Regions from separate parts of the Nonomuraea sp. bgisy101 genome, predicted to be linked through region 1. Evidence: riboswitches for the same ligand, from Rfam matches in the RefSeq annotation. Region 1 holds a riboswitch; each other region holds the start of a gene.
What was found. A riboswitch is a leader RNA that binds a small molecule or an ion and turns the genes downstream of it on or off. The one in region 1 is predicted to bind cobalamin.
Positions count from the first base shown of each region.

Region 2: linked by a shared signal. The riboswitch ahead of AC3EO4_RS39515 (ribonucleoside-diphosphate reductase subunit alpha) and the one ahead of AC3EO4_RS04425 (CbtB domain-containing protein) in region 1 are both predicted to bind cobalamin.
Region 3: linked by a shared signal. The riboswitch ahead of AC3EO4_RS44635 ((2Fe-2S)-binding protein) and the one ahead of AC3EO4_RS04425 (CbtB domain-containing protein) in region 1 are both predicted to bind cobalamin.

Region 1 covers NZ_JBYITD010000002.1:176,990-187,393, reverse strand. Annotated here, with positions in the region: gene cobN (cobaltochelatase subunit CobN) at 1-1,322, shown strand, start outside; gene AC3EO4_RS04450 (cobyrinic acid a,c-diamide synthase CobB) at 1,277-2,698, opposite strand; gene cobO (cob(I)yrinic acid a,c-diamide adenosyltransferase) at 2,707-3,309, opposite strand; gene AC3EO4_RS04440 (VWA domain-containing protein) at 3,311-5,410, opposite strand; gene AC3EO4_RS04435 (histidine phosphatase family protein) at 5,407-6,033, opposite strand; gene AC3EO4_RS04430 (CbtA family protein) at 6,039-6,788, opposite strand; gene AC3EO4_RS04425 (CbtB domain-containing protein) at 6,798-6,989, opposite strand; cobalamin riboswitch at 7,021-7,150, opposite strand; gene AC3EO4_RS04420 (glycoside hydrolase family 38 N-terminal domain-containing protein) at 7,339-10,404, shown strand, end outside.
Region 2 covers NZ_JBYITD010000027.1:128,814-139,217, forward strand. Annotated here, with positions in the region: gene glmS (glutamine--fructose-6-phosphate transaminase (isomerizing)) at 1-1,045, shown strand, start outside; gene AC3EO4_RS39500 (alpha/beta hydrolase family protein) at 1,063-2,508, opposite strand; gene AC3EO4_RS39505 (ArsR/SmtB family transcription factor) at 2,588-3,163, shown strand; gene AC3EO4_RS39510 (Bug family tripartite tricarboxylate transporter substrate binding protein) at 3,227-4,132, shown strand; cobalamin riboswitch at 4,137-4,334, shown strand; gene AC3EO4_RS39515 (ribonucleoside-diphosphate reductase subunit alpha) at 4,421-6,598, shown strand; gene AC3EO4_RS39520 (ribonucleotide-diphosphate reductase subunit beta) at 6,646-7,641, shown strand; gene AC3EO4_RS39525 (mechanosensitive ion channel family protein) at 7,670-8,767, shown strand; gene AC3EO4_RS39530 (hypothetical protein) at 8,696-10,219, opposite strand.
Region 3 covers NZ_JBYITD010000035.1:81,604-92,007, reverse strand. Annotated here, with positions in the region: gene AC3EO4_RS44645 (hypothetical protein) at 1-195, opposite strand, end outside; gene cobF (precorrin-6A synthase (deacetylating)) at 344-1,102, shown strand; gene AC3EO4_RS44635 ((2Fe-2S)-binding protein) at 1,127-1,888, opposite strand; cobalamin riboswitch at 1,930-2,115, opposite strand; gene AC3EO4_RS44630 (hypothetical protein) at 2,213-3,124, shown strand; gene AC3EO4_RS44625 (BtrH N-terminal domain-containing protein) at 3,165-4,445, opposite strand; gene AC3EO4_RS44620 (arsenate reductase family protein) at 4,667-5,023, opposite strand; gene AC3EO4_RS44615 (purine-cytosine permease family protein) at 5,243-6,580, shown strand; gene AC3EO4_RS44610 (hydantoinase/oxoprolinase N-terminal domain-containing protein) at 6,742-8,319, shown strand; gene AC3EO4_RS44605 (S-methyl thiohydantoin desulfurase family protein) at 8,411-9,529, shown strand; gene AC3EO4_RS44600 (hypothetical protein) at 9,563-9,727, opposite strand; gene AC3EO4_RS44595 (hypothetical protein) at 9,739-9,897, opposite strand.

The sequences.
Region 1 (10,404 bases):
GCGAGGTCGTCCCCAGGCTGGCAAGGACGGGCGACGAGCTCGACCATCTCCTGCATGCCCTCGACGGCGGCTACGTCCCCGCGGGGCCCAGCGGCTCGCCGCTGCGCGGCCTGATCAACGTGCTGCCCACCGGCAGGAACTTCTACTCCGTCGACCCGCGTGCCGTGCCCAGCAGGCTCGCATGGGAGACGGGTCTGGCGATGGCGGACTCGCTCCTGGCCCGCTACCGCGCCGACACCGGCGAGTGGCCGCGTTCGGTCGGCCTGTCGGTGTGGGGCACCAGCGCCATGCGTACGGCGGGCGACGACGTCGCCGAGGTCCTGGCGCTGCTGGGCGCCAGGCCCGTGTGGGACGACGCGTCCAGGAGGGTCACCCGCCTGGAGCCGATCCCGCTCGAGGAGCTCGCCAGGCCCCGCATCGACGTCACGGTCCGCATCAGCGGCTTCTTCCGCGACGCCTTCCCGCACGTCGTGGCCATGCTGGACGACGCCGTCCGCATGATCGCCGCGCTGGACGAGGCCGACGAGGACAACTACGTCCGCGCCCACGTCGCCGCCGACCTCGGGACGCACGGCGACGAGCGCAGGGCGACGATGCGTGTCTTCGGCTCCAGGCCCGGCGCGTACGGCGCGGGCCTGCTCCCGCTGATCGACAGCCGCAACTGGCGGGACGACGCCGATCTGGCCGAGGTGTACGCCGTGTGGGGCGGCTTCGCCTACGGCCGTGACCTGGACGGCGTGCCCGCACGGCAGGACATGGAGAGCGCCTACCGGCGGATCGCGGTCGCGGCGAAGAACATCGACACACGCGAGCACGACATCGCCGACTCCGACGACTACTTCCAGTACCACGGCGGGATGGTGGCGACCGTACGGGCGCTGACGGGGCGCGCGCCCGCCGCCTACGTCGGCGACAGCACCCGCCCCGACGCCGTGCGCACGCGCACGCTATCGGAGGAGACGTCGCGGATCTTCAGGGCGCGCGTGGTGAACCCGAACTGGCTGGCCGCGATGCGGCGGCACGGCTACAAGGGCGCGTTCGAGCTGGCCGCGACCGTGGACTACCTGTTCGGCTTCGACGCCACGACGGGGGTGATCGCGGACTGGATGTACGACAAGCTCACGCAGACGTACGTGCTCGACCCCGTGAACAGGGAGTTCATGGAGAAGTCGAACCCGTGGGCGCTGCACGGCATCGCCGAACGGCTGCTGGAGGCGGCCGAGCGGGGGATGTGGGAGCACCCAGACCCTGACGTGCTGCGCGAGCTCCAGGAGGCCTATCTCAAGGCGGAGGGCGATCTGGAGGACGACACCAGCCGCTGAGCGAGCAGCGGGCTGCCCGCCCAGTGGAGGTGCAGGTAGGAGGCGGTCACCAGCGGGTCTCCGTGGCCGTCTCCGCCGCCCTCCCACCGGAAGAGGGGCTCGCCTGCGACGGTCACGGCCGTCCTGTGGAACTCGTGGCCGCGATAGCGCTCGCCCGCGCGGGTGAGCAGGGAGTCGCGGGTGGCCGTGGCGTCGCGGTAGCCGAGGGTCAGCCTGGGCGTCATTTCCGCCTTCGCCGCGATTTTTCCGCACATGGGGTGGTCGTCGAGGCTCTCGCACAGGTACAGCAGGCCCGCGCACTCCGCCGCGATCGGGCCGCCGAAGGCGGCGATCTCCCGCTTGAGCGGCTCGTTGGCGGCGAGGTCGGCCGCGTACATCTCGGGGAAGCCACCGCCGATCACGACGGCGGCCGTGCCCTCGGGCAGCGCCTCGTCGCGCAGCGGGTCGAACGTCACCGCCTCCGCGCCCGCCGCCCTGAGCAGCTCGGCGTGCTCGGCGTACCCGAACGTGAACGCCGCTCCCCCCGCCACGGCCACCACCGGCCCCGTTCCCTTGGCCGCTCCCGCTGCGACCCCCGGTCCCGGCCGCGCTGTGCCCGCCGGGCTCGGCCCGGTGCCGGGTACCGTCGTGCCCGCCGGGCTCGGACCGGTCCCTGGCCGATGGAGGGCGCCGGCCGGGCTCCACGCTCGTCCGTCCAGCGGGGGCGCCGTCCGCGCCAGCCGTAGCAGCGCCTCCAGATCGCACGAGCGGGCCACCAGCTCGCCCAGCCGGTCCACGGCGGCCACCGCCTCGCTCCCCCGTTCGGCGGCGGGGATCAGCCCCAGGTGGCGTGAAGGGGTCGACACCGCGTCGTCCCGCCTGATCGCCCCCAGCACCGGCGTCCCCGTGGCCGCCAGCGCCGACCTGCAGAGTTCCTCGTGCCGCTCGGAGCCCACCCGGTTGAGGATGACTCCACCCACCCGCACGCGAGGGTCGAACGTGGCGAAACCATGCACGACGGCCGCCACCGACCTGCTCTGCCGCGCCGCGTCCACGACCAGCACGACGGGCGCGTCCAGGAGCCTGGCGACGTGCGCGGTGGAGGCGAAGTCCGTGTCCGCTCTGCCGTCGAACAGGCCCATCACGCCTTCGACCACCGCGACGTCCGCGCCCGCCGCCCCGTGCAGGAACAGCGGCGCCACCCGCTCCTCGCCGGTCAGCCAGGGGTCGAGGTTGCGGCCCGGCAGGCCCGTCGCCAGCGCGTGGTAGCCGGGGTCGATGTAGTCGGGCCCGACCTTGTGCGGCGAGACCCGCAGCCCGCGCGCCCGCAGCGCCGCCATGAGCCCCGTCGCCACGGTCGTCTTGCCGCTCCCCGAGGCCGGCGCGGCGATCACCAGGCGCGGAACTACCACTCGATGCCCTTCTGCCCCTTCTGGCCCGCGTCCATGGGGTGCTTGACCTTGCCCATCTCGGTCACCAGATCGGCCGCCGCGAGCAGCTTCTCCGGCGCGTCCCTGCCGGTGATCACCACGTGCTGGTTCCCCGTACGGCCGGCGAGCGTGGCCACCACGTCGTCGAGGTCCAGCCAGCCCCATTTGATCGGGTAGGTGAACTCGTCGAGCACGTAGAACCGGTAGGCCTCGGCCTCCAGGTCGCGCTTGATCTGCCGCCAGCCCTCCAGGGCGTCAGCCGCGTGGTCCTCCTCCGCACCGGGACGCTGGATCCACGACCAGCCCTCGCCCATCTTGTGCCAGGTCACGGGCCCGCCCTCGCCGGAGTCGCCGAGGACGCGCAGGGCCCGCTCCTCGCCGATGCGCCATTTGGCCGATTTCACGAACTGGAACACGCCGATCGGCCAGCCCTGGTTCCACGCCCGCAGCGCCATCCCGAACGCGGCCGTCGACTTGCCCTTGCCGGGTCCCGTGTGAACGATCAGCAGCGGCCTGTTCCTGCGCTGCCGGGTGGTGAGGCCGTCGTCGGGGACGACCTCCGGCTTGCCCTGCGGCATGTCAGCTCGCCCTTCTGTAGTCGCGGATGAGGTCGTCCATCCCGTCGAGCGGGATGAGCCTGGCGCGCAGTCTGGTCGCCAGGCGTGCGGCCAGGCCGAGCCTCACCGGCCCTGACTCGCAGTCGACGACGACGCTCGCCGTGCCGGTGAGCAGGGCCGCGGCGCGGTCCACATCGCCGCCCGAGGTGGCGCGGCCGTCGGTCACCACCACCAGCAGCGGCCTGCGGTCGGGGTCGCGCATGCGTTCCACGCGCAGCACCTCGGCGGCGCGCGCCAGGCCCGCCGCCAGCGGCGTGCGCCCGCCGGTCGGCAGCGCGCGCAGCCTCGCCGCGCCCGCCTCGACCGACGAGGTCGGCGGCAGCGCCACCTCGGCGGCGCTGCCCCTGAACGTGACCATGCCGACCTTGTCGCGCCGCTGGTAGGCGTCGAGCAGCAGGCTCAGGACCGCGGTCTTGACGGCGGTCATCCGCCTGCGCGCGGCCATGGATCCGCTGGCGTCGACGACGAAGAGCACCAGGTTGCCCTCCCTGCCCTCCTTGACCGTCTCGCGCAGGTCCTCCTGGCGGATGAGCAGGCCGGGGGCGGAGCGTCCGCGTTCCTTCTGGTACGGCGCGGCGGCGACGAGCGTGGCGGTGAGATGGAGCGAGCGTAGCGGGCCATGGGGGGCACGGGAGCCTGTGGTGCGGCCGTGCGGGGTGCGGGCGCGCGACCGCCTGCCGGACGCGCCGTCGCCGAGGCCCTCCACCTTCAGCCACGGCACCCGGTACGGCGCCGCCACCCCGGCCACCTGGATCCGGCCTTCCTGGTCTTCGGCTCCTGCGGGGCTCTCGTGCGGCCCTGACGCCTCCCGTGGGCGCGAGTCGCCGCGGGGCTCGCCCGCGGGGGCTCCGTCCGCCGCCTGGGTGTCGCCGCCGGATGTCGCGTCCCCGCGCCGCCCGCCGTCGGCCCGCCCGTGGCCCTGCCCGCCCTCGCCCTGACCCTCGTCCTGCCCGTCGCCCTGACCGCCGTCGCCGTCGGGACCGCCCGTGGGGTCGTCCCCCGTCGGGGGCGGGGTGTCGGGGTCGGAGTCGTCGTCGGGGTGCTCGTCCTCGGAGGTCCTGGCCAGCAGCTCCTCCAGGAGCCGCTCGTCCAGTCCGGGCGCGTCGAACGGGTCGCGCCGCCGCCGGTGCGGCAGCGACAGCCTGGCCGCCACCCGCACGTCCTCGGTCGTCACCACCCTCGAACCCCGCCAGGCGGCATGCGCGACGGCGGCGTTCGCCGTGACCAGGTCGGCGCGCAGGCCGTCCACCTCGAACGCCGCGCACACCTCCGCGATCTGCCGCAGGCGGGCGTCAGGCAACTCCACCGCCCGGAGACGGTCCCTGGCCGCCGCGATCCCCGCCGCCAGCTCCGCCTCCTGCGCCGTCCACCGCGCCGCGAACGCTCGCGGGTCGGCGTCGTGAGCCATGCGCCGCCGTACCACCTCGGCCCGTTCCGACGGCTCTCGCGACGCCCGCACCTCCACCGTCAGCCCGAACCGGTCCAGGAGCTGGGGCCGCAGCTCGCCCTCCTCCGGGTTCATGGTGCCGACCAGCAGGAATCTGGCCGCGTGCCGGACGGAGACGGCCTCCCGTTCGACGTAGCAGGTGCCGAGCGCGGCGGCGTCGAGCAGCAGGTCCACCAGGTGGTCGTGCAGGAGGTTGACCTCGTCCACGTAGAGCACGCCCCTGTGGGCGGCGGCCAGCAGGCCCGGCTCGAACGCCTTGACCCCCTCCGTGAGCGCCCGTTCCAGGTCCAGCGAGCCCACCAGCCGGTCCTCCGACGCTCCCACCGGCAGCTCCACCAGCGTCGCCGCCCTGGTCACCGCCTGCTCGCCCGGCTCGTGCGGCCCGTCGGGACACTCGGGGTCCGGCGCGGAAGGATCACACGCGAACCTGCACGCCGCCAGCACCTCCACCGGCGGCAGCTGCGCGGCCAGCGCTCTGACGATCGTGGACTTCGCCGTGCCCTTCTCGCCTCTGACGAGCACGCCGCCCACGCGGGGGGAGACGGCGTTGAGCACCAGCGCCAGCTTGAGATCGTCCAGGCCGACGACGGCGCTGAAGGGATAGGTGGCGGTCACGGTGCGGCCTTCCGGTTGACGTACCCGATCCGCCAGCCCTCCGGGGTGGCGGACAACTGCGTGAGAGAAAGAGGGGCGAGATCGAAACGCGCGGCGACGAGAGGCCCGACTCCGAGGGCGTGCCCCACCGCCGCCCGTACGGCGCCGACATCGCACACGACCATCGCGCGCAGGGCGCCCAGGCCCGCGCCGGGGGCGGGAACCTGCTCGCGCGGGTGGTCGTCAGGGACTGCGGCGTCGCGGAGTCCTTCCAGCCAGCGGACGACCCGGGCCGCCGCGTGGCTGTGGGACTCGGCGCCGTGGGGCGCCGCGCCGGGGTCGGCGAGCCAGCGCGCGAAGGACTCAGGGTCCGCCTGGGCGACGTCCTCGTACGGCAGGCCGCGCCACCTCCCGTAGTCCGGTTCGGCCAGCTCGGGCACGACCACGGGCTCGAACCCGAGCGCCGCGGCGGTCTCCTGCGCGGCCCGGCCCGGGGCGACGAACGCCGTTCCCCCGGGTCCCTCGGGGAGCGTCCCTGCCAGGAGGTGGGCGGCGTCAAGGCTTGACGGGTCGGCACGTTCCTCCCCCGTGGGGAAGCGCGCGCCACGCATGCCGACCGTCAAGGCATGCCGGACGAACAGCACTCTGGTCAGCTGACCCGTGCCTTCACGCGTTCGCCCGCCGCGGCGAACAACAGCCCGAACGCCGCCCAGAACACCAGCTGGGTGCCGAGGGAGGCGACTCTGAAGTCCCACAGCAGGGCGGCGGGGAAGCCGGTCGGCACCTCGTCGACGCGCGGGAGGAGCGCCCACGCGGCGATCACAGGCACCAGGAAGGTGGCCCCTGCCACCAGGCCCTTCGCCCACACCCCGGGCACGGTGACCCTGCGGGCGGCGGCGACGGCGATCGCGATGGAGGCGAGGCCGACGAGGACCATGACGACGTAGAGGACCGTCCTCGAGTTGATCGTTTCAGGGTCGCCCACAGCGGGGGGGTTGGCCGGATATTTCAGGAAGGGGACAAGGATGATGGCGCCGAAGGCGGCCGCCGCGGCGGCGACGGCCAGCCCGGGCTCCGACCTGGGCCCCACCCTGCCGCGCAGCCCGGCGAAGACGAGGGCGAAGACGCCGCCCACCGCCACGCCGTACAGGCCGGTTGCGAGGAAGAGCCCGGCCTTCTGCACCGGTCTGCTGACCACGGCCTCTTCGCCGTGATCGTGGGAGGCCGCCGCGCCGTCGTCGTGCCCGTGCGGCTCCGAGGGAGCGGCGGACGCGGCCGCCTCTTCGAGGGCGATGGCGGCGTCGACGCGCGGCTCACCCACGAAGAAGGCGAACGCGCCCGCGACGAGTCCGGCCAGCAGGCCCACGAGCAGGCCCCTGACCACCAGGGTTCTCACCACGGCCGTGCCTCAGTGGCAGGGCACGCCGAGCAGATGACGCCCGTCGTGCATGAGCTCGTGCAGGAACGTGCCGGTCTGCGAGATCGCGCCGTTGTCCATCAGGACGAGGTACGCGAGCAGCATCAGGACGGGCACGGCCAGCAGCCAGCGCGTGAGACGGTGGAGCGGAATAGCGGTTACGGACGTGGACAGACCACTCATGTGAAGCCTCCTCAGGGATGACGCGTCCCGCTGGTCGAGGTCGCGGCGGTCAGGTGACCTGGCTCCCGAGGGTTGTATTCCCGGATACAGTGGCGCGTCCGCACCGGCATCTCACCGGATTTCCCCTGAGTCGCCGCGAAATCTACCGGAACGTATCCCTTTCTGTGGTTCTCGTCAACATCGCCCTGTTCTTGGAGCCCATGCTTCCCGGGCGCGGAGCCTCCCGAGCCTGAACGCCGTTCCAGGATCTCCTGGCCCGCGAGGCGGACGGTTCGCCGGGTTCCGGGGGGTTCGTGAGCAAGTGGTCACGGCTATGACAACGTTGCCATTGATCTTGATAGGACCTAGGGTGACGGCGACAGCCCCCAAGGACGCCGAGGGAGACCCCGTGCCCGTTCGCCTGTTGTCCGCCGAGTCGACCGACCTTTTCGTGGGAACGGACGCGCAGCCGTACCAGGTCCTCAGGGTCACCGCCGAGCAGGGCGAGCACGACACCGGCCTGGAGGTGCGCGGTGAGGGGATCGCGGGCCACGCGATCGTGCCCGCGGGCGAGGGAACCGTCGTGGTGGAGGTTCCGCTCGAGGTGAGCGCCCCGGTGGGAAGCACGCTCCACTGCCACGTGAGCGCGGCGGGCAGCGAGATCGCCGCCGAGGTGACCGTCGAGGAGCCCGGCTGGACGATGCACATGGTGTCGCACTTCCACTACGACCCCGTCTGGTGGAACACGCAGGCGGCCTACACCAGCCCGTGGGAGCTGCTGTCGGGTGACGCGACGACCAGGCCGCTGTGGGAGCGCAACGCGTTCGCGCTGGTGGAGGCGCACCTGGCGCTGGCCGCGCGGGACCCCGACTACAAGTTCGTGCTCGCCGAGATCGACTATCTGAAGCCGTTCTTCGACATCCACCCCGAGCGCAGGGCCGACCTGCGCCGCCTCATGGCCGAGGGCAGGGTCGAGCTGATGGGCGGCACCTACAACGAGCCCAACACCAACCTGACCGGCGCCGAGACCACGATCCGCAACATCGTGTACGGCATCGGCTACCAGCGCGACATCCTCGGCGGCGAGCCCCGGACGGCGTGGCAGCTCGACGCGTTCGGCCACGACCCGCAGTTCCCCGGCTACCTGGCCGCCGCGGGCCTGACGGGCAGCGCGTGGGCACGCGGGCCCTTCCACCAGTGGGGCCCGATCAGCAAGAACTTCAGGCAGGCCAAGAACGACGCCACGCTGATGCAGTTCCCGAGCGAGTTCGAGTGGATCTCGCCGTCGGGGCTGGGGGTCGTGACGCACTACATGCCCGCGCACTACTCGGCGGGCTGGTGGATGGACTCCTCGGCGACGCTGGAGGAGGCGATGACGGCGGTCCACGAGCTGTTCGCGAGCCTCAAGCCCGTCGCGGCCACCAAGAACGTGCTGCTGCCCGTCGGCACCGACTACACCCCGCCGAACAAGTGGGTGACCGAGATCCACAGGGAGTGGGCCGCCCGCTACGTGTGGCCGAAGTTCGTCTGCGCGGTGCCGCACGACTTCTTCGAGGCGGTGAAGGCCGCGACGAGCACGTTCAGCCCGCAGACACGCGACATGAACCCCATCTACACCGGCAAGGACGTCTCGTACATCGACACCAAGCAGGCCCAGCGCGCCGCCGAGGTGGCCGCGCTCGACGCCGAGCGGCTCGCCGCGTTCGCGTCGCTGCTAGGTCTCGGCCGCTACCCGCACGCGGCGCTGGACAAGGTGTGGCGGCAGCTCGCCTACGGCGCGCACCACGACGCGATCACCGGTTCCGAGTCCGACCAGGTCTACGTCGACCTGCTCACCGGCTGGCGCGAGGCGTACGACCTGGCCGCCGACGCCCGCGACCGCGCCCTCGACGCGCTGCTGGGGCGCGTGGCCGTGGACGGCCGCTCTGTCGTCGTCACCAACACGCTCTCCTTCGCCCGCGACGGCCTGGTCAGGGTACGGCTGGAGCCGGGGCTGCGGGTGGACGCCCCCTCGGTCGTCGAGGACGGCACGCACGTCTTCCTCGCCGAGGACGTGCCCGCGCTCGGCTGGCGGGCCTACCAGGTGATCGAAGGCGACGCCGACGAGTGGCGGCCGATCGAGGGCCACACCGTCGAGAGCGGGCGCTGGCGCGTCACCGCCGACCCCGCGCGGGGCGGTGGCCTGACCTCCCTCATCAGGGACGGCCACGAGCTGCTGACCGGCCTCGGCAACGAGCTGCGACTCTACGACGAGTACCCGCAGCACCCCGACATGGGCGAGGGCCCCTGGCACCTCATCCCCACGGGCGCGATCACCGGCACCGGCACCACCACCGCCACCGTGAGAGCCGAGACCAGCCCGCTCGGCTCCCGCCTGATCGTCACCGGCGAGATCGGCGACCTGTCCTACGAGCAGGTCGTCACGCTCAGGGACGAGCGGGTCGAGTTCGCCACCCGCGTCCTCGACCACGCCGGCGCCGACCGGCTGCTCAGGGTTCGCTTCCCCGCCCAGGTGCGGGGCGCGCTGCCCGTCTCCGACGTCGCGGGCGCGGTCGTCGGACGCGGATTCGCCCTGCCGGACGTCGACAGCGCCGAGCACCCGTGGACGCTGGACAACCCCGCCAACACCTGGTTCGGCCTGTCGTCCACCGCCCGCGTCGACCTGGGCGGGGCCGGGGCCCGCGCGATCGGCGTGGCGGAGATCGTCGTCCGCTCCCACGAGGAGGCGGCCGCCGCCCGCGATCTGGTGGTGGCACTGGCCAGGGTGGGCGTGACCGCCACGACCTCCTCGGCGTCCGGCTCCAGGTACGGCTGGCTCGACGTCGACTCCAACCTGCCCGACGTGCGCATCATCCTCGGCGGCCCCGGCACCAACCCGCTGGCCGCCGAGCTGCTGTCGCGCAGCGACCCCGCCTTCCTCGACGCGCTCGAGTCGGGCGCGAGCCGGGTGTGGGTGCCCGCCGAGAAGCCGCTGGCCGAGGTGTGGCAGCCGAGCGCCGACCTGCGGGACGTGCGCGCCCTGCCCGCGCTGATCGTGACCGACCCGGCCGACCCGCTGCTGGACGGGGCGGTCATCCACGCCCTGTGCCCCGTCGGAGGCGAGGAGCTGGAGGACAGGACGGTCGCCCTCCTCACGTACGGCCTGCCGGGCTTCGCCGTCGACCCTTCGGGGGCGCTGCACCTGTCGCTGATGCGCTCGTGCACCGGCTGGCCCTCGGGCGTGTGGCTGGATCCGCCCCGCCGTACGACACCTGACGGATCGGGGTTCCAGCTACAGCACTGGACGCACGAGTTCTCCTACGCGCTGGCGGCGGGCGACGGCGACTGGCGCGCGCTCGGCCTGCCCGCGGCGGGACAGGGGTTCAGCACGCCGCTGCTGCCCCGCGTGCTCCCCGCCCAGGGCGGCGACCTGCCGCCGCTGCACTCGCTGCTGCGG
Region 2 (10,404 bases), on a different contig from region 1:
GCCCGAGTCGATCGCCAGGACCCTGCGCGGCCGCCTCGACGAGCGCTTCCACATCGCCCACCTGGGCGGTCTCAACATGGACGCCCGCGAGACCCGGTCCTTCCGCCGGGTGAAGATCATCGGGTGCGGCAGCGCGTACTACTCCGGCCAGATCGGCGCGCAGCTGATCGAGGAGCTGGCCCGCATCCCCGCCGACGCCGAGCCCGCCAGCGAGTTCCGCTACCGCAATCCGGTCGTCGACCCCGACACCCTCTACGTCGCGATCAGCCAGTCGGGCGAGACCTACGACACGCTGGCGGCCGTGCAGGAGCTCAAGCGCAAGGGCGGGCGGGTCATCGGCATCGTCAACGCGGTGGGCAGTGCGATCGCCAGGGAGGTCGACGGCGGCATCTACCTGCACGCGGGCCCCGAGGTGTCGGTGGCCTCCACCAAGGCGTTCACCTCGACCGCGATCGCCTTCGCCCTGCTCGCCCTGCACTTCGGGCGGGTGCACGACCTGTCGCCGGCCGACGGCCGCCGCATCGTCGAGGGGCTGCGCGAGCTGCCGACGCAGATCGAGAAGATCCTCGAGCAGGGCGACCGCATCGCCGAGCTGGCCAAGAAGTACGCGGTGCATCCGAGCATGATGTTCGTCGGCCGGGTGCGGGGCTACCCGGTGGCCCGCGAGGGCGCGCAGAAGCTCAAGGAGATCTCCTACATCCACGCCGAGGCCTATCCGGCTAGCGAGCTCAAGCACGGGCCGCTCGCGCTGATCGGCCCCGAGCTGCCGACGGTGGCGATCGTGCCCGACGACGAGCTGCTCGACAAGAACCTCACCACGCTGGGCGAGATCAGGGCGCGTGGCGGCCAGGTCCTCATGGTCGGCCACCGCGAGCCCGACGCCAAGCTGGCCGACGACGTGATCGTGATCCCCAAGAACGAGATCGAGCTCGACCCGATCCTGCTGACGATCCCGCTGCAGCTGCTGGCCTACCACGCGGCCGTCGCGCTGGAGCGGGATGTCGACAAGCCGCGCAACCTGGCCAAGAGCGTCACCGTCGAATAGGCCCAAGGAGAGGGCCCTCAGGGCAGCAGCAGGCCCCAGTAGAGGGCCCACGGGATCATGACCGCGCCGGCCGTGACGAGCAGGCCGAGCCGTACCCGCTCGGAGCCCCGCCCGGCCGCGCGCCAGGCGCGGGCGGTCAGCACGGTGGCGACGGCGACCGTGACCACCAGTGCCTGCAGCAGCAGCCAGAGCACGGGCCTGCCCGCCAGGACGGGTCCGGGTTCGGCCAGCTTGCCACCCGTCATGACCAGGTACATCAGGTAGCCGAAGCCGCCGGCCACCACGGCCAGCCCCGCGCCCGCCAGCACTCTGGGCGCGGGGCCCGCGGCCACCGCCGTACCCCTGACCCTGCGGACGCCGGCGGCCAGCGGGTAGCCGAGGAAGGCGACCAGGAACAGCAGGAGCGCGGCGGCCTGCACGGGAGCCGACTCCCACCAGGCGGGCGGCGGCACAGGGATGGTCGCCGACGCCTGCTGCGCCTTCGTGCCCGCCTCCGGCGGGCTCGAACGGGGCGCGCGCCCGGAGGCGACGTCGGACACCCACGATCCGACCAGCTCGGGGTAGCCGGGCGTCAGCTCGGGCGCCCTGGTGACGCCGCCGTCGGGAGTGCGGTGGGCGGCGTGGTCCGCGCCGGTGAACAGGCGGAGCGTCACGTGCTCGTTGCCGCCCTCGGCCAGGGTTCTCGCCATCAGCGGAGGGCTCTCGACCGGCGGGGTCAGCAGGTCGTGCGTGCCCCAGATCGCCAGGACCGGCTGACGGACCTTCCGCAGCACGGGCAGCGGGTCGTGCCATGGCTCGGGGAACAGCCCGCCGTCGGAGATCGCCCGGTACAGCGTGGGCACCGAACGGTCGGGCAGCGAGCCCGCGACGCCGGCCTTGCGCAGGCCCGCCGAGACCGCCCACGCCTGCTGGCGCAGCGGCTGCAGGGAGTTGGCGCCGACCAGCACCACGAACGCCACGTCGGTGGAGCGTGAGGCGGCCAGCGGCACCACCCATCCGCCCTCGCTCAGCCCCCAGAGCCCGACGTGGGCCGGGTTCACGCCCGCCTGGCGGCGCAGCGCCGCCACCGCGCCGAGCGCGTCGTCGGCCAGCTGTGAATAGGAGCGCTCGAACAGCGAGTAGCCCTCGGTGCGCTTGTCGTAGACCAGCACCGCCATGCCGCGTCTGGCGAACTCCACGGCCTCGGTCATGAGCTTGGTCCTGGGCGTGCCCGCGCCGGCTCCGTGCACGAGCACGATCCCGGGGCGCGCGCCCTGCCCGCCTCTGGGGGACAGGACCGTGCCGCGCAGGGTGAGCCCGCCGCCGCCCGCGAAGCTCACTTCCGTCGTGGTCAGATCGGCCGGCACCGGTACGGCAGGCGGCGCCCCCGTCGCCGGTACGCCGGTCGTCGGCCTGGCGTGCGCCGCCGCCGGTGCGGCCAGCGCCACCAGCAGCGCCATCGCTGAGATCACTAATCTCTTCATGTTGCCGAACCTACTCTGCAGAGAGTTATCGGCAAAGACATGTCTGCAGAAATCCTTCTGGAGGACTAGGGTGCTCGTCATGAAGGATGACGAGCCGTGGGTCCTGGACGACCCGGGCAAGCTGAAGGCCCTGGCCCACCCGATGCGCCGCGCCATGCTCCGTCACCTGGGCCTGCACGGTCCCGCCACGTCCACGACGCTCGGCTCGCTGCTCGACGCCAAGACCGGCACGACCAGCTATCACCTGCGCCAGCTGGAGAAGTACGGGTTCATCGAGGAGATCCCCGAGCGGTCGGCCGGGCGTGAGCGGTGGTGGCGGAAGACGGAGACGGGAGACATCAGGCTGCCCCATCCGGCGCAGCTCGCGCCCGAGGACCGCCCGGTGCTGGCCGAGTTCCACCGGATCGGGCTCGAGGAGGACAAGGGGATCCTGCTGGAGCTCCTGCCCGCCGCCTACCAGGCCGATCCCGCGTGGGTGAAGGTCTCGCGCGCTCTCGGCCGGATGACGCTGGGCGAGCTGGAGGACTTCTTCGAGGAGTACATGCTGCTGCTGAAGAAGTACAGCCATCGTGCCGCCGACGCTCCTGAGCAGGCCCGGCCCCTGCACATCCGCCTGCTCGCCCTGCCCGCGGACCTGCCCGCCCCCGATGTGTGACTCTCCGCCTCCGACCAATAACATGGAGTAGCGGAGGGGTGGGGCGACGGGAGGGGCCTGCGCATGCGCCGTCGGGAGTTCGTCGCGAGAGCGCTGGCCGCTATGGCGGGCCTGGCCGGCTGCGGTACGGCCACGCGCCCGACCCCGAGCTTCTCCGTCGTGCCGGGAGGGGAGGCCTGGGTCCCCGTCGCGCGGGTGCTCGCGGGGCAGTTCAAACGCGACGGCGTGGCCGAGGGAGGGCCCCTGCTGACGGTGACCGGCCTGCCCGCGATCGCGGCCGCCGAGATGGCCGGGGTGAAGGAGACGGGCACCCCGCTGGCCAGGCTGGTCGGCGACGTCGAGGTCCTGGTCGTCTCCAACGCCTCCGTCTTTCGCGAGTTCGACGACTTCGCGCGGCGGCTGGTCGCCGACCCCGGCGGCACCGTGCTGGGCGGCAGGCCGCAGGGAGAGTCCGATCACCTGCTGTTCGGACTGGTCGCGCGCGGTCTCGGCGCGGACGCCAGGGTGCTCGACTACGCGGGCTACCCCACCACGGACGATGCGGCCGAGGCGCTGCTGGCGGGCAGGGTGGGCGTCGCCGCGGGCCCGCTCGGCGAGTGGCGCAAGCGCCTCGGCAAGGGGCGTCTCAGGGCGCTGGCCGTCTCCTCGGCCGAGCGGGTCGAGGACGTCGAGGCGCCGACCCTGCTGGAGTCCGGTGTCAGGGTCGACTTCGCCGACTGGTGCGCGGTGCTCGGGCCCAAGCAGATGAGCGAACGCGATCGCGCCCGGGCGGTCGAGGTGCTCGACGAGGTCGCCCGGTCCGCGCGGTGGCTGGACGCCTGCCGCGCCAGAGGGTGGAAGCCGATCCCGCTCAGCGGCGACGACTTCGCCGCGTGGCTCGGGTCCGAGGCCGGCAGGACCCGCGAAGTGCTCAAGGACCTGGGGCTGATCGACACAACTTGTTGGGGTAGTTGCGTCCGCGGCCACTAGATGTAGGATCCTGGTCGTCGCTGGTTCGCCCGAGCAGGGCGAAGCAAAAGGGAAGCCGGTGAGATGCCGGCACTGCCCCGCAGCGGTGAGCGGGAACGACCGCCGTCACGAAGCACTGGGCCCATGGCCTGGGAAGCGACGGCCAGTAGGAAGCTGACGTACGCCCGCGAGTCCGAAGACCTGCCAGCGGTGTGACCTGTCCAAGGCCTCGAGGGAGGGCCGCGGGGTCTCGCGGCGTGCCCGCGTGCTCTCGCCTGCCTTCACGGGGTGAGCTCGCGAGGAGAGAGCGTGACGCAGATCGTAGAGGTGGATCGCCGGCTGGCCATCGAGGAGGCCGCCGCCAGGGTGATCGCCGACCCGGAGAACTCCAGGGTCGCCGCCAGGCTGCTGGCCGAGCAGATCGCGGACGAGGCCGCCGCGCACGGCGTGAGGACCTTCTCCGAGTCGATCGTGGCCACCCACGCCGCGGGTCTGCTCCAGGACGGGCTGGCCGCCTTCGTGGCGGCCAACGCCGCCGCCCTCGACGCGCTGGTGGACGAGAGCGCCGACGACAGGTTCGAGTACTTCGGCCTGCGCACCGTCTACGACCGCTACCTGCTGCGCCACCCCGAGACGCGCGGCGTGCTCGAACGCCCGCAGCACTTCCTGCTGCGCGTCGCCTGCGGTCTTTCCGCCTCGGTCGCCGAGGCCGCCGAGCTGTACGCGCTGATGTCCACGCTGTCGTACCTGCCCAGCTCGCCCACGCTGTTCAACTCCGGCTCCCGCCGTCCCCAGCTCTCGTCGTGCTTCCTGCTCGACTCGCCGCGCGACGAGCTGGAAGGGATCTACGAGCGTTACGGCCAGGTCGCCAGGCTGTCGAAGTACGCCGGCGGCATCGGCATCGCGTGGACCAGGGTCCGCTCGCGCGGCTCGCTGATCCGCGGCACGAACGGCCACTCCAACGGCATCGTCCCGTGGCTGCGCACGCTCGACTCCAGCGTGGCCGCCGTCAACCAGGGCGGCCGCCGCAAGGGCGCGGCCTGCGTCTACCTGGAGACCTGGCACGCCGACATCGAGGAGTTCCTCGAACTGCGTGACAACACCGGCGAGGAGGCCCGCCGTGCCCACAACCTCAACCTCGCCAACTGGGTGCCCGACGAGTTCATGCGCCGCGTCGAGGCCGACCAGCCGTGGTCGCTGTTCGACCCCAAGCAGGTGCCGCACCTGACCGACCTGTACGGCGAGGCGTTCGACGAGGCCTACCGGGCCGCGGAGGCGGCGGGCCTGCACACCCGTCAGATCCCCGCGCGCACGCTCTACGGCCGGATGATGCGCACGCTCGCGCAGACCGGCAACGGCTGGATGACCTTCAAGGACGCCGCCAACCGCGCCTCCAACCAGACCGCGCGCCCGGAGAACGTCATCCACCTGTCCAACCTCTGCACCGAGATCCTCGAGGTGACCAGCGACGGCGAGACCGCCGTCTGCAACCTGGGCTCGATCAACCTGGCCGCCCACCTGGCGGGCGGCACCATGGACTGGGTACGGCTGCGCGCCACCGTCAGGACCGCGGTGCGCTTCCTGGACAAGACGATCGACCTGGGCTTCTACCCGACGCCCGAGGCCGAGACCGCCAACCTGCGATGGAGGCCGATCGGGCTCGGCGTGATGGGCCTGGCCGACGTGTTCTTCTCGCTGCGCCTGCCGTTCGACTCGGCCGAGGCGCTCGCGCTGTCCACGCGCATCGCCGAGGAGATCGCGCTGGCCGCCTACGACACCTCCGCCGACCTCGCCGTCGAGCGCGGGCGTCACCCCTCCTACGGCGACACCAGGGCGGCGCAGGGCGTCCTGCACCCGGACCACTACGGCGCCGGCGACTCGCCCGAGTGGACCGCCCTGCGCGCCAAGATCGACAGAACCGGGCTGCGGAACTCCCTCATGATCGCCATCGCGCCGACGGCGACGATCGCCTCGATCGCGGGCTGCTACGAGTGCATCGAGCCGCAGGTGTCGAACGTCTTCAAGCGCGAGACCCTGTCCGGCGAGTTCCTGCAGGTCAACCGGTACCTGGTCGCGGACCTGCAGCGTCTTGGGCTGTGGACGCAGGAGATGCGCGACGCGGTGAAGCGCGCGGACGGCTCGATCCAGGACATCCAGGGGATCCCGGCCGAGCTCAAGACCCTGTACAGGACGGCGTGGGAGCTGCCGCAGAAAGCGCTCATCGACCTGGCGGCGGCGCGGACGCCCTACATCGACCAGTCGCAGTCACTGAACCTCTTCATGGCGACGCCGACGATCGGCAAGCTGTCGTCGATGTACGCCTACGCGTGGAAGCAGGGGCTGAAGACCACCTACTACCTGCGCTCGCGCCCCGCCACCAGGATCGCGCAGACGACCGTGCAGGCGGCGCCCGAGCAGGCGTTCACGGTGAGCGAGGCGGTCGCGTGCTCGCTGGAGAACCCCGAGGTGTGCGAGGCCTGCCAGTAGGACCCGCCGCCCCGCACGACAGACGTTCCGTTCGCAAGGAGAAACACATGCTGCTCGACCCCGGTATGGACCTGACGCTGCGCCCGATGCGCTATCCCGACTTCTACGAGCGCTACCGGGCCGCGATCCGCAACACCTGGACGGTCGAGGAGGTGGACCTGCACAGCGACCTGGCCGATCTCGCCAAGATGTCGCCCCAGGAGCGCCACCTCATCAACCGGCTGGTCGCCTTCTTCGCCACCGGCGACTCCATCGTCGCCAACAACCTCGTCCTCAACCTCTACCAGCACGTCAACGCCCCCGAAGCCCGCCTGTACCTGTCCAGGCAGCTGTTCGAGGAGGCGGTGCACGTGCAGTTCTACCTGACGCTGCTCGACACCTACCTGCCCGACCCCGACGAGCGCGTGAAGGCGTTCGCCGCCGTCGACAACATCCCCTCCATCCGCGACAAGGCCGAGTTCTGCTTCCGGTGGATCGACTCCCTGTCCGACCTGCAGCGGCTGGAGACCAGGCAGGACCGCAGGACCTTCCTGCTCAACCTCATCTGCTTCGCCGCCTGCATCGAGGGCCTGTTCTTCTACGGCGCCTTCGCCTACGTCTACTGGTTCCGCTCCCGCGGCCTGCTCGGCGGCCTGGCCACCGGCACCAACTGGGTCTTCCGCGACGAGTCGATGCACATGGAGTTCGCCTTCAGCGTCGTCGACACCGTCCGCGCCGAGGAGCCCGACCTGTTCGACGACAAGCTCGGCGAGCAGGTCACCAGGATGCTGGAGGAGGCCGTCGCGGCCGAGCTGGCCTTCGCGAGCGACCTGTGCGGTGACGGCATGTCGGGCATGACCGTCGGGCAGATGCGTGAGTACCTTGAGTACGTCGCCGACCAGCGGCTGCGCCGGCTCGGTCTGCCCATTAGGTACGGCACCGCCAACCCCTTCGCGTTCATGGAACTGCAGGACGTGCAGGAGCTGGCGAACTTCTTCGAACGCAGGGTTTCCGCATATCAGGTCGCGGTTGAGGGCAATGTGACCTTCGACGAGACATTCTGAGACATTAGGGGGCATGATTGTGTCGCCGATGAACTGGCTCATCCTGATCGGTTCCGTGCTCGGGGCGGTCATCGGCGTCGAACTGGTTCGCAGGGTCCTGCTCAAGGCCGGCCGTACCTGGGACTTCCTCAGGCACCTGGTGGTCAGGTGCACCTGGCCCGGGTTCGCCGTGGCGGCGGTCGTCGCCTTCAACGCCGCGTTCGTCCCCACCATGGTCAGCTCCTCGGCGAGCCCCATCGTCGAGCGTCTCACCGGCGTCGTCACCATCGCCGCGTTCACCTGGCTGCTCATCCAGGCCGCCTACGCGGTCACCGATGTCGTCCTCGACCAGCTCGAGCGGGTCGAGGAGAACAACCGCAGAGCCCGGCGGGCAAGGACCCAGATCACCCTGGTCCGCAGGGCCGCCGCCGCGGTGATCATCGTGATCTCGTTCGGCGCCGCGCTGTTCACCTTCCCCGAGGTGCGGGCGCTCGGCGCCGGACTGCTCGCCTCGGCCGGCATCGCGGGCGCGATCGTCGGCATCGCGGCCCAGTCCACGATCGGCAACATGCTCGCAGGGCTGCAACTCGTCTTCAGCGACGCGTTGCGGCTCGACGACGTGGTCGTGGTCAACAACGAGTGGGGCAGGATCGAGGAGCTCACGCTCACCTACGTCGTGGTCCGCTCGTGGGACGAGCGGCGCCTGGTCTTCCCCGTCTCCTATTTCACCCAGAACCCGTTCGAGAACTGGACCAGGCACGGCAGCAGGGTCATCGGGCACGTCTACTTCCGCGTCGACTGGTCGGTGCCCGTGCAGGAACTGCGCGAGGAACTGCACCGGTTCGTCAAGGACCACCCGCTGTGGGACCAGAAGGACTGGACGCTCCAGGTCACCGACGTCCAGCCCAACGGCCTGGTGGAGCTGCGCGCGCTGATGAGCGCGGCCGACTCGGCCTCGGTCTGGGATCTGAAGTGCGACGCCCGCGAGCACCTCGTGACCTTCCTGAAGACCCACTACCCGCAGGCGCTGCCCCGCTTCAGGGTCGAGAGCTCCTCCTTCGGCGCCTTCGCCGACTCAGGCTCCGGGGGCTGGCCGAAGGACCCGCGTGGCGCCCGCGATCAGCGCGGTGGCCAGAACCCACCCTGACACCACCAGCGTCCACGCCACCCACGCCGTCCACCCGGCGGGCTCGTACGCGCCGCGCACCTCGAACACGCTCACCGGCACCAGCAGGTCGAGCGAGTAGACGAACGCGTTGAACGTGCGGGTCTCGCCGGGGTCCACCTGTACCGGCGGCATCCGTCCGAAGATGACCGTTCCCGCGGCGAGCAGGACCACCGCCCACAGGCCTGCCAGCCACGAGCGGTAGCCGTACCCGACCATGAGGTCGAGCAGCCGCCCCCACACCCTGCCGGGCGCGCGCAGGGTGCCGCGCCGCTCGCGCTGCTTGGCCAGCAACGCCCGCCGCGCGTCGGGCTCGTGCCCGATGCGCCGGTACCACGAGGCCAGCTGCTCGTACGGCTGCGGCCGGTACCCGTTCGGATCGTGGCGCAGCCAGCCGAGCCGTTCGGCGAGCGTCCACGGCCCGCGCAGCGACTCGTACGTCAGCCCGTCGAGCTGCACGGCGTCCGGATAGGCGTCGGGGGAGTCGAGCAGCACCCCGAAGCGGGAGTAGCCGAAGTTGATCCCGCCCTCGACCACGTCGGGACGCATGATCACCTCGTCGGCCTGCATGTGGCTCAGGTGCAGCGCCCTGTCCGGCGACCGGAGCTCGGCGTGATGGAAGGACAGGACCCCGTCGACCCGCGCGCCGCGCATCCTGATCGTGCCGTCGGCGCGGAAACCGTTGCTGAGCTCGGCGGTGGCCGCCGTCATGAAGTCGGCGTTGATCGAGCCGACGTGCGCCCGCTCGAGATAGAGGCCGCCGGGGAACTCGCCGCCGATCAACCGCAGCCCGCCGTGGGCGCGCAGGCCGCGCAGGAACGTGCCGCCGCCCACCGACAGGCCACCCGCCCACAGCGCCCACTCGTGCATGGTGTCGCCCGCCTCGCCCTGGGGCTCGCGCACGTCGCCGTGGGCCGACTCGGACGTGGTGGTGCGCGGCGGCGGCGCGGAGAGCGTCGTCCTGGACAGCCGGCACTGGCCTTCGACGCGGGCGTTGTCCAGGCGTACCCCCGCGTGCACGGTCGAGCCGTCCAGCTCGAACAGGCCGTCCACCTTCATCCGCGAGCCCTTGAACCTGGTCAGCTCGCAGCCGCGCAGCCTGACTCCCCTGGCGGTGGCGTCGGACAGGTCGACGGGTTCGGCGACGTGGCAGTTGAGCAGGTAGAGCGGGACGTCGATGGCCGCGCCCGACAGGTCGAGGGCGCCGGTCACGCGGGCGCCGGCCAGCCGTACCCCCGGCACCTGGCCGGGGGTACGCTCGACCGCGCCGAGGAGCAGCGCGGCGATCACCTCGGCCCGCACCTCGCGCTCGCGCCCCCAGCGGTCGGCCTGCGACGGATCGTCGAGTTCCCTGTCGCCGGCGCGCAGATCCACCCATGCCCCGCTGGGAAAGGCCCGCCACAGGCGGCGTTCGGCCGGCGATAATCTGCGCACGGGTGAGATTTTAATCTGTGGCACTTTAGCGAATTGCCTTTTACCTTTGTGCTGTTCGCGAGAGAGAAAGCGGTCCAAGCCGTCAGGCTATTTCTCTCTCAGGTCTGACCGGCGGGAATGGCGCCCCCCGGATGGATGTGAACGCCACTCGCCCCGGGCATGGAACCACGCCGCCCACGCCCGGG
Region 3 (10,404 bases), on a different contig from region 1:
GACGGTGCTCCCGTCCCTGGCCGGCCGCTTGCCGAGCGGCCTTCCCGTCCCGGGCGTCGGGGTCAGGAACGGCGCCGGCGTGGGCGTCGCCGCGGCCGGCTCACCGGCGGGTCGCGCCGCGCCGGTGGCGGCTCCACAGCCGCTCAGGAGCAGGACGGCGATGAGCGGCGCGACTGCGCGTCGGATCGGGGGCATGCGGGTGGCCTCTCGTCGGGGGTCGCACGGAGCCCATCCCACCACAATCTCGTCACTCAATGGCGCTGAACGGTGACTTTGCGCTACGAGCCGTCCTCGGTCAGGCCCGGCGAGCCCGGCCATTCGCCGAGGCGGCAGACTTTCCCGGGTGAAGCGAATCCTCATCATCGGCATCGGCGCCGGCGACCCCGACCATCTCACCCTCCAGGCCGTCAAGGCCATCGGCAGGACCGACGCCTTCTTCATCCTCGACAAGGGCGAGGCCAAGCACGACCTGGTCGGGCTCCGCCAGGACATGATCAAGGAGCACGCCCGCGAGCCGTACCGGCTGGTGGAGGCCCGGGACCCCGAGCGGGACAGGACCACTCTCGCCTACGCCGCCGCCGTCGAGGAGTGGCGCTCGCGTCGGGCCGACCTGTACGAGGCGTTCATCCGGGACGAGCTCGGCGACGACGAGACCGGCGCGATCCTCGTCTGGGGCGACCCTGGGCTCTACGACAGCACGCTGGCCGGGATCGAGGAGGTCGTCGAGCGGGGAGGGGTCGCGTTCGAGTACGAGGTCGTCGCGGGCATCACCAGTGTGTCCGCGCTGACGGCCCGGCATCGCACCAGCCTGACGAGGGTGGCCAGGCCCGTGCACATCACGACGGGCCGCCGCCTGGCCCAGGAGGGCCCCGTCGCGGCCGACGACGTCGTCGTCATGCTCGACGCGCGCTGCGCCTTCGCCGACCTGGGTGCGGAGTACCACATCTACTGGGGTGCCTACCTCGGCACGCCGGACGAGATCCTCGTGTCGGGGCCGGTGCCCGAGGTCGCCGACCGCATCCGGGAGCTGCGGGCGCAGGCCCGCGAGCGCAAGGGCTGGATCATGGACACCTATCTGCTGCGGCGCGTCCTCCCGTCGTGACGATCGGCGGGGCGGCGTGGCTCATCAGGATCCTCCGCCCCTGCGCATGGTCAGCGCCCACTGCTCGCGGCGCGTGATCTGATCGAGCAGGACGCAGTCCCCGCACATGCCGCCGCCGGGCACCCGGTAGTAGAGGCAGCAGCTGCGCCGGACGAAGAACGGCCGGTCGGGAGCGGGCTCGACCAGCTCCCCGCTCCCGCGCAGCACGCCGAGCGCGAGCAACTCGCGACCGAGCGCGATGGCGCGTCCCGCGAGCTCGGGGCGCCCGCGGGTGAGGGTCTGGACGGCGCCTGCGAGGGCGGAGGCCGCGTTGCCCCACAGCAGCCCCGGCGCGATCTTCACGATCTCCTGGACGGCCTGGGCGAGCGGCTCCAGCAGCCCGGGCACCACGGCGCGGTACAGGGGCTCGGCGAGGGAGGTGCCCACGACCCGCCGTCCGGTCAGGCGCTGAGCTCGCAGCGGCAGCGGACCGGAGGGGGTCGGGTACCAGTGCACCTGGGACGGATCGACGTCGACGAGCAGGCCGTGCGCCACCGCCACGCCGACAACGGGCGACCACAGGCGGGCGGCCAGTCCCTGGAACAGCAGGGAGGCCGCCACCCTGGTCTCGCCGGTTCCCAGGCGTACGGCGGCGTCGTCGATCCGGTGTCTCACGGGCAGATCGGCGAGCGGCCGCCACCCCGGCCCGATCGGCCCGACTCCCATCTCGAAGAAGCCGCCGATCGTGGACACGTCGGCGACCGCTCCGGCGATCACCGCCGGCAGCACAGGCAGCCGGTACGGCACGCCGACCACCTCCCTCTCCCGGGGAGATCCGCCCCGATCCGCTGAGGAGGCGACCGCGCGAGTCTCCTGGCTCCCGGCTCGACGCTCGTCCCCGCCTTCCCACCCGACTCGGGCAGTGGCCTGCTGGGATCCGCTCACCGATCACAGTGGCGGGACCGCGCCGGACTCTCACCGGCTTCCTCGATCCGCCGTCGCCTACGCCGACCATGCTCGCACACCTGCGATCACCGGCTCGACCGGGACTCTGACAAACCGTCCCATAGCTCAGTGAAGATCGTGTTATGGTCCTGCGCCTGTGCATCCGAACAGGAAGGCGCTCGAACCATGTGGATCGCGCTCGGGGTGGTAGCCGCGGTGGTCGTCGGAGTCGCGCTGTGGTGGCGCTTCCGCGACCCGCTCAGAGGGGAGAGCTTCGACCAGTTCGAGGTCAACCGCCTTTGGGGGTGGGAACTGCGGCTCAGCGAGGAGGAAGAGATCGCGTTCATGGCGGGGCTCGGGGCCTACGACAACGAGGTGGGCTCGTTCTTCATCCACGGCGAGCACGGGGTGCTGAGCCTTTATCACCCGCCGATGCTGATCTCCATGCACCTCATGGCCGACCGCTTCAAGGCGATGGGACCCGCCGCGATGAGCGATCCTGCGGGCGCCGTACGCCACCTGTTCGGCCAGGCCGCCGCCCGCGAGAGCGTCGGGGTGCTCCACCTGCGGGAGAACTGGCTGCCCTGCGAGATCGACGGCATGGACAAGTACGGCTTCCGCGACGCCATGAGCGACGCCCTGTCGGCGCCCGGCGTGGACGGCGTCGAAGGCGGGTACGGCGAGGAGGACAGCGGCTACGGCATGGTCGTGGTGCTCGCGGGCGACACGCCGGAGTCCGTCCAGGCCATGTACGACCAGGCGAGCGACCTTTCCACGAGCGAGCCGATCCGCGATCGCCTCGACGTCGTGAAGGCGGTCCTCGAGGAGCCCGAGCCCGAGTACGTCGAGGCGCTCAACCGGGCCGACGGCGAGAAGAGCCGCTACACGAACACGCTGCTCGTCGACTACGCCAGGGTGCTCGACCGCTACGCCGCCACCCGGACGCAGATGCAGGGCGCCAAGCCCTCGGACGTGCTCGGCGCCGCCCTGAGCCGGATGCTGGCCGAGCAGGCCCCGGGCACGACCTGGACGAGGCAGCCCTCGCAGGAGGAGCAGGAGTTCGCCATGCAGATCATCGCCACTCGCGTCAGGTACTGACGTCACCCGCGGACAGGCTCAGCGGACGAAGAGGCCCCGGTCAGCGCACGAGTGCCGCCAGCTCCGCGATGGCCGCCGACTCCGCCTGGTAGATCGCGCCCACCCGCGTGCCGAGTTCGGCGAAGAGACCGGCCAGATCACCGGCGGGGGCGGACCGATCGGCCTGCGCCCTGAGCCTCCACAGCTCCTCGCCCGCCGCTGCCGCCTGGGCGCCACCGGCGCTTCCCTCGGCCAGGACGCTCTCCCTGATCGCCGCGGTCAGCTCGCGCGCCCTGGCGAACTCGGGCACCGACGCGGGAAGCGCGGCCTCCGCGAGGTCGTGCCACATCGCGTGGATCTCCCTGAACCGTCCCGCCAGCCCGGAAAGGCGCGGCTCGCCCACCAGATCCGCGGCCTCGTCCAGCGAGCCGGCGAACAGGTCGCGCAGGTTCCCGCCGTCCATGCCGACCGGCTCGACGCCTTCCCACACCGACAGCAGCGCCCCCGCCAGGCCGCGACCGTCGGCGAAGACCTTCGGCCACGCCTTGGCGTTCCTGGTGTCGGTCAGCAACCGCGCCCACTTGCGCCACGCGGGCAGCGAGAACGAGTCGGAGGCCGCGGACAGGTGGCCGGCGCAGTCTCGCAGCCCTTCTCGTGCGGCGCTCGCCAGCGCCGCCTCGTCCAAGACGGTGTCGCCGAGGACGTGCGTCACGTTCTTGTACGAACCGACCCTGGCACGCGCGGCGTCGACGCGGTCCCGCGGCACGAGCAGCGTCGCCTGGCCCCTGTCGTCGATGTACACCCCGTTCTCGTCCCGCCGGTAGGCGACCACGGGATGCCCGCCGTGCCCGTCCAGCGCGGCGGGCAGCCGCCAGTACCCGATGTGATAGCGGTCGGGAAGGATCACGCACGGCCGCCCGGCGTCCAGTTCCTCGGCGAGCCTGTCACTGGCCCCGCGGGCGCCGCCGGTGGTGTGCTCCTCGTACGGCACGCCGAGACGGGTGAGCGTCTTGTCCATCCAGCGGTTGTAGTACTGCCACTGATTGCGAAAGCCCAGGGTCACGTGCCGGGTCTGGTCGTGCTGGAACTCCCACAGGATGTAACCGGCGCCGATGCCGCCACCCGCGAGGAACACCAGCGGCTCGCTGATGGCGACGCCCTGGTTGGCGAGGATCGCGGTGATCGCCGCGCTGGAGGGGTGGTGCCCGCCGACGAACCGCCAGCCGCCGTCGGCGTGCGTCTCGGCCTTGCCGAGCAGGTGCGTGCGGGCCGTGGTGTAACTCTCGCCGGTCTTGGCCATCCGCTCACGGATGCGAGCCTTGAGCTGCTTCTTGCTGGTCATGACGACTCTCCGCGCGGCCATCGCCAGGGCCCGGCCCACGCCCGCAGCCCTTGGCGGCCGCGAAGTGTCGCGAAGCCGGTCAGACTGCCGCTCCCGAGGCTCCTGCGTCCCCTTTGCCTCCGCGGCCGGCGGGTCGCGTGGGGATCCGCTCAGGAGGTTGGGCGGGAGAGAACCGCCACGACAGCGCACTATAACCCACCCGCGCTCCGCGGACCATGCCGCTAACCGAGTATCGATCGCACGGCCTGCTCGGTCCGCCCGACCACGGCCGACCCGTCGTCGGCCGTGATGATCGGCCGCTGGATCAGCGTCGGGTTCTCGGCCAGTGCCCTGATCCACCGGTCACGGCTGCGGGAGTCGCGCGGCCAGTCGTGCAGGCCGAGGTCGGCGGCTCGCGCCTCGCCCGTCCTGGTGATGTCCCACGGTTCGAGGCCGAGCTTGACCAGCACGTCGCGGATCTCGTGCTCCTTCGGCGGATCCTCCAGGTAGCGGCGCACGGTGTAGCCGACCGCCGCGGCGTCCAGGACGGAGAGCGCGGACCGGCACTTGGAGCAGTCGGGGTTGATCCAGATTTCCATGATCTCAATGCCTTCTCTTTCAGCGACCTGCCCGGTATAGCAAGCCCCCGGGCTCCTGCGCCACACCACCGGCCTCGACACTCCTCGAGCTCCCGGTCGCCAGGGCCGGGGCGGGCCGCGCGGCCGGGCGGCGCGACATCGCCTCTTCCCAATGATCGTCGGTGAATCTAGCGTCGCAACAAGAGCCCCGTGATTCCCACCGGCAGAAAGGGGCATCGGATGTCCGATGCGGCGATCAACACCGAGTTATCCGACGAGGGCCTGGCCCGCGACGACTACGCGCTCCAGCGGGTGCCCGTCTCCGCCCGTTACGGCTGGCTGACGGTCGCGGTCCAGCGGTTCGGCATGCTGAGCGCGCTCTCGCAGTTCCTGCTCGGCGCGACGCTCGGCATGGGGATGGGCTTCTGGGACGCGGTCCTGGCGATCACGCTCGGCGCCGTCATCCTCGAGGTCGTCGCGATCGCCGTCGGCGTCGCGGGCATGCGGGAGGGCCTGTCGACGACCGTGCTCGCCAGGTGGGCCGGGTTCGGCCGCTACGGCGCGGGCGTGGTCGGCATGGTCATCGCGATCTGCCTGCTCGGCTGGTTCGGCGTCCAGTCGGCCGTTCTCGCGCAGGGCCTCGCCGCGATCCTGGGCGGCCCGCCCGTGTGGGTCTGGTCCATCCTGGCCGGGCTGGCGGTCACCGCGATCGTCGTGCACGGCTTCGCGGGGATGGCCTGGACCGCGTGGATCACCGTCCCCGCCTTCCTCGCCCTGGCAGGGTGGGCGATCGCGGTCGAGCTGTCGAAGCAGTCGCTCGGCACGCTGGCCGCCTCGGCGCCGCCCGGGCCCGTCCTGAGCCTGGCCGAGGGCGCCACCATCGTGGCGGGCGGGTTCATCGTCGGCGCGGTCATCTCCCCCGACATGTGCCGGTGGAACCGCAGCGCCGCCGACGTGGTGAAGCAGACCGTGCTCGGCATCACGCTCGGCGAGTACGTGGTGGCCCTGGTCGGCGTGCTGCTCGCGCACGCGCTGCGCACCGGCGACGTGATCGCCATCGTCACCACCACCTCCGGAGTGGTCGGCACGGTCATCCTGGTCACCGCCACCCTCAAGATCAACGACTGGAACCTGTACGCCGCCTCCCTCGGCATGACCAACACCCTGCACGTCGCCTTCGGCCGACACGCCAACAGGGCCGCCGTCACCGTCGCGCTCGGCGTCATCGGCACCGGCCTGGCCGCCGCGGGCATCCTCGACCACCTCATCGACTTCTTCGTCCTGCTCGGCGTCGCCATCCCGCCCGTCGCCGGCATCATGGTCGCCGAGTACTACGTCGTCCGCCGATGGCGGCCCGCCCTCGACGCCTCACGCGCCTCCGGCACGCTCCCGGAGTCGGCGCCGGGCTGGGCGCCCGCCGCGCTGGTCATCTGGCTCGGCTCCGCGCTGGTCGGCAAGTACGTCGCGTGGGGCATCCCCGCGCTGAACGCCCTCGTGGTCGCCTTCGCCGTCTACGCGGTCGCGGGCAGGCTCGGCCTCACCGGCGCCCCGCGCGACGAGAGCGCCCGCCTGGCGTGAGCAGCGCCTGGCACCGCCCTCCCGCCGAGCCGTTCCCCCCGCCCTCTTCGACCTCCCCGCACCCTTCTGCCTTCCCGCCCCCTTCGACCTCCCCGCATCCGTCAACCTCCCAGCACCCCTCCACCTCCCAGCACCCTTTGACGCAGACAGGAGCAGCATCCGTGCGTGTCGGGATCGACGTGGGCGGCACCCACACCGACGCCGTCCTGATGGCGGACACCACCGTCCTGGCCGAGATCAAAACCGCCACCACCCTCGACGTGACCAGCGGCGTCGTCACCGCGCTGGAGCGGCTCCTCGCCTCCTCCGGCGTCGACAGGGCGCGCGTCACCGCGGTCATGATCGGGACGACCCACTTCACCAACGCGCTGGTGACCGGCCGCCGACTGGCCCGCACCGCCGTCGTACGGCTGGCGCTCCCCGCGACCGCGGCGCTGCCGCCCCTGGTCGACTGGCCGGAGCGGCTGGTGAAGGCGATCGACCCCAGCGTCCACCTGTGCGACGGAGGACACGAGTTCGACGGCCGCCCGATCTCCCCGCTGGACCCCGACCAGCTCAAACGCGTCGCGGCCGAGCTGAGCGTCCGGGACATCAACACCGTGGCCGTCACCAGCGTCTTCTCCCCCGTCAACGCCGACGTGGAGGAGCAGGCCGCCGGCATCCTGCTGGCCGAGCTGCCGCATCTGCGGGTGAGCCTGTCCCACCAGATCGGCAGGGTGGGGCTGCTGGAGCGGGAGAACGCCACCGTCGTCAACGCCTGCCTGCGCGACCTGGCCGACGAGATCGTGGACGCCTTCACCGCGGCACTGGTGGCGGTCGGCATCCACGCGCCGCTCTACCTGTCGCAGAACGACGGCACGTTGATGGACGCCGAGCACACCCGCCGCTACCCCGTGCGCACGTTCGCCTCAGGGCCGACCAACTCCATGCGGGGCGCGGCGTTCCTCGCCGACGTGGGTGACTGCGCGGTGGTCGACATCGGCGGCACCACCACCGACGTCGGCGTGCTGAGCGGCGGCTACCCCCGCCAGGCCACCGGCGAGGTCGACATCGGAGGGGTGCGCACCAACTTCCGCATGCCCGACGTGCTGTCGATCGGCCTCGGCGGCGGCAGCCGCGTCACCACCGGCCCGCCGCTGGAGGTCGGGCCCGACAGCGTCGGATACGAGCTGACCAGCCGGGCGCTGGTGTTCGGTGGCCAGGTCCTCACCGCGACCGACCTCGCCGTCGCGGCCGGCATGGCCGACATCGGCGACCCGTCCCTCGTCCGGCACCTCGGCAGGGACCTCGTCAGGAGCGGCGTCGCCTGGATGGCCACCAGGGTCAGCGAGCTCGTCGACCGGATGCGCGTCTCCGCCCTGCCGTTGCCGGCCGTGGTGGTGGGCGGTGGCAGCGTGCTGCTGCCCGATCGCCTGCCGGGCGTCCCCGCCGTCCTCCGGCCCGACCACCACGCCGTCGCCAACGCCATCGGCGCCGCGACCGGCCAGATCGGCGGTGACGTCGACCGGCTGTTCGCCATCACCGGCGCCCGCACCCGCGAAGACGTCCTCGACCAGGCTCGCGCCGAGGCCGTCGAGCGGGCGATCTCAGCGGGAGCCGATCCCGGCACCGTCGAGGTGGTCGACATCGACGAAGTGCACGTGGCCTACCTGCCCGGCAACGCCGTCCGCGTCCGGGTCAAGGCCGTCGGCGACCTCCGGCTCGGTGGCGGCATCGCGACGAGCGAGGAGCAGGCGTGACCGGCGAGGAGGAGCAGCGGGCATGACGGGCGAAAGGGAACAGGCGTGACCGGCGAGGAGGAGCGGGCGTGACGAGCGAGGAGGAGCAGGCGTGACGGGCGTGGACCTGAGCGTGGAAGCGCTGCGCGACCTGGCCGAGGGCGCGGCCGTCCTCGGAACGGGAGGCGGCGGCGACCCCTACATCGGCAGGCTGCTGGTCGAACGGCAGCTGCGCGAGGGCCGCCGGGTGACGATCATCCCGGTCGACGAGCTGCCCGACGACGCGCTGGTCCTGCCGTCGGCGATGATGGGCGCCCCCACGGTCTTCGTCGAACGGCCGCCCTCCGGCCAGGGCAACGTCGCCGCGCTGCGTGCCCTGGAGAAGCATCTGGGACGCACCGCCGCCGCCACCATGCCCATCGAGTGCGGCGGTCTCAACAGCATGATGCCGCTGTTGCTCGGCGCCCAGCTCGATCTGCCGGTCATCGACGCCGACGGCATGGGCAGGGCCTTTCCCGAGCTGCAGATGGAGACCTTCGCCGTGTACGGCGTGCCAGGCTCGCCCATGTCGATCGCCTCCGACCACGGCGACGTCGCCATCATCGAGGCCGGCGACAACGTGCGCATGGAGCGGCTGGCCCGCGTCATGACCGTCGAGATGGGCGGCGCCGCCTACATCTGCGACTATCCGATGGACGCCGCGACCGTGCGCCGCACCGCCGTACCGGGCACGCTGACCCTCGGCATGCGGATAGGCGCCGCGCTCCGGCGGGCGCGCGAGCAGCACGACGACCCGTTCGACGCGCTCACCGCGGCGCTGTCCGGCACCATCTACACCCACGGCCTGGTCCTGTTCAGCGGCAAGGTCATCGACATCGACCGCAAGACGGTCGCCGGGTTCGCCCGCGGCCAGGTGACGCTGGCCGCGCTCGACGACCCCGCCGACCGGCTGACGATCACCTTCCAGAACGAGCATCTCGTCGCCCGCCGCGACGGCGAGGTGGTGGCGATCGTGCCCGACCTGATCTGCACGCTCAACGCCGACACCGGAGCGCCGGTGACGACCGAGGCGCTCGCGTACGGCCAGCGGCTGACGGTCTACGCCATCTCCACGCCCGAGATCATGCGTACCCCCGCCGCACTGGACTGCTTCGGGCCTTCGGCGTTCGGCCTCTCCGACCCCTACACCCCCGTCGAACGGCTCGCCTCCAGGGAACAGGCCGACACCTGACCTCCTGGACACCGTCAGTCATGGAGATCGCCCTCACCGATCGGCGATGACCCCGCCGCCGGAGCCACCCTGTCCGGCTCCGGCGGCGGGGATCGCCGTCGTGGCGTCCATGTCGCGCCACGCCCCGACCGAGCGCGGCCCCGTCCCCCTGATCGAAGCACCGGCCGTGCCCCACCGATCAAGGTGACCGAACGTCATAGACGGAGTGATCAGCCTGGTGCAGTCTCGATGCGAAGGACCGCACCGTCATGCACGCCGGCTTCCTCCAGCAGCTGGTCGCGATCGAGAATGTGATCGTCGGACCCGTCGCGAGACGTGTCCGTCAGGACGACTCTGGCGTCGACCGCGCGCCGCTCCGACAGAATCACGGGTGGAATGTCGCCAACCGATGTCGTGCTGGGCACGCCCGTCAGCTCGTAGGACCTTGGCTCTGGTGTGATCAGCCGACCACGCATGGCTTTGCGCAGCCCTCCGCACCGGCTCGCGGGAACGCCTGAGCCTGCGCGAACGCATCGCTCTTCACGCCGGAAGCGTGCGCCCTGTTCGCCAGCCATACGGCGCTGGACCGGGTGGGCCGAGCCGAGGACGTGGCCGACGTGGGGTTTCCTCGCATCGGACGAGGCCCGGTGGGTGACCGGCCAGGTGGTGGACGCCAGCGGCGGCGTGCACCTGGGTCCCCGTCTCTGACAGAACCAGGGCGCTGTCGGCTCGGAGGCGTGGTTTTCGTGCCTCCTGACGGGGCAGGTGCATGAGTACCTGCCCCGGGGTGGTCCCCGAAGATTCGCCTCCGGGGCAGGTCATCTCGGCCGCGCGCACGCGCGGGGTGTCCCGAAACCCCGACGACACCGTGAGGCCGCCGCGCTCGGCCTCTCCGG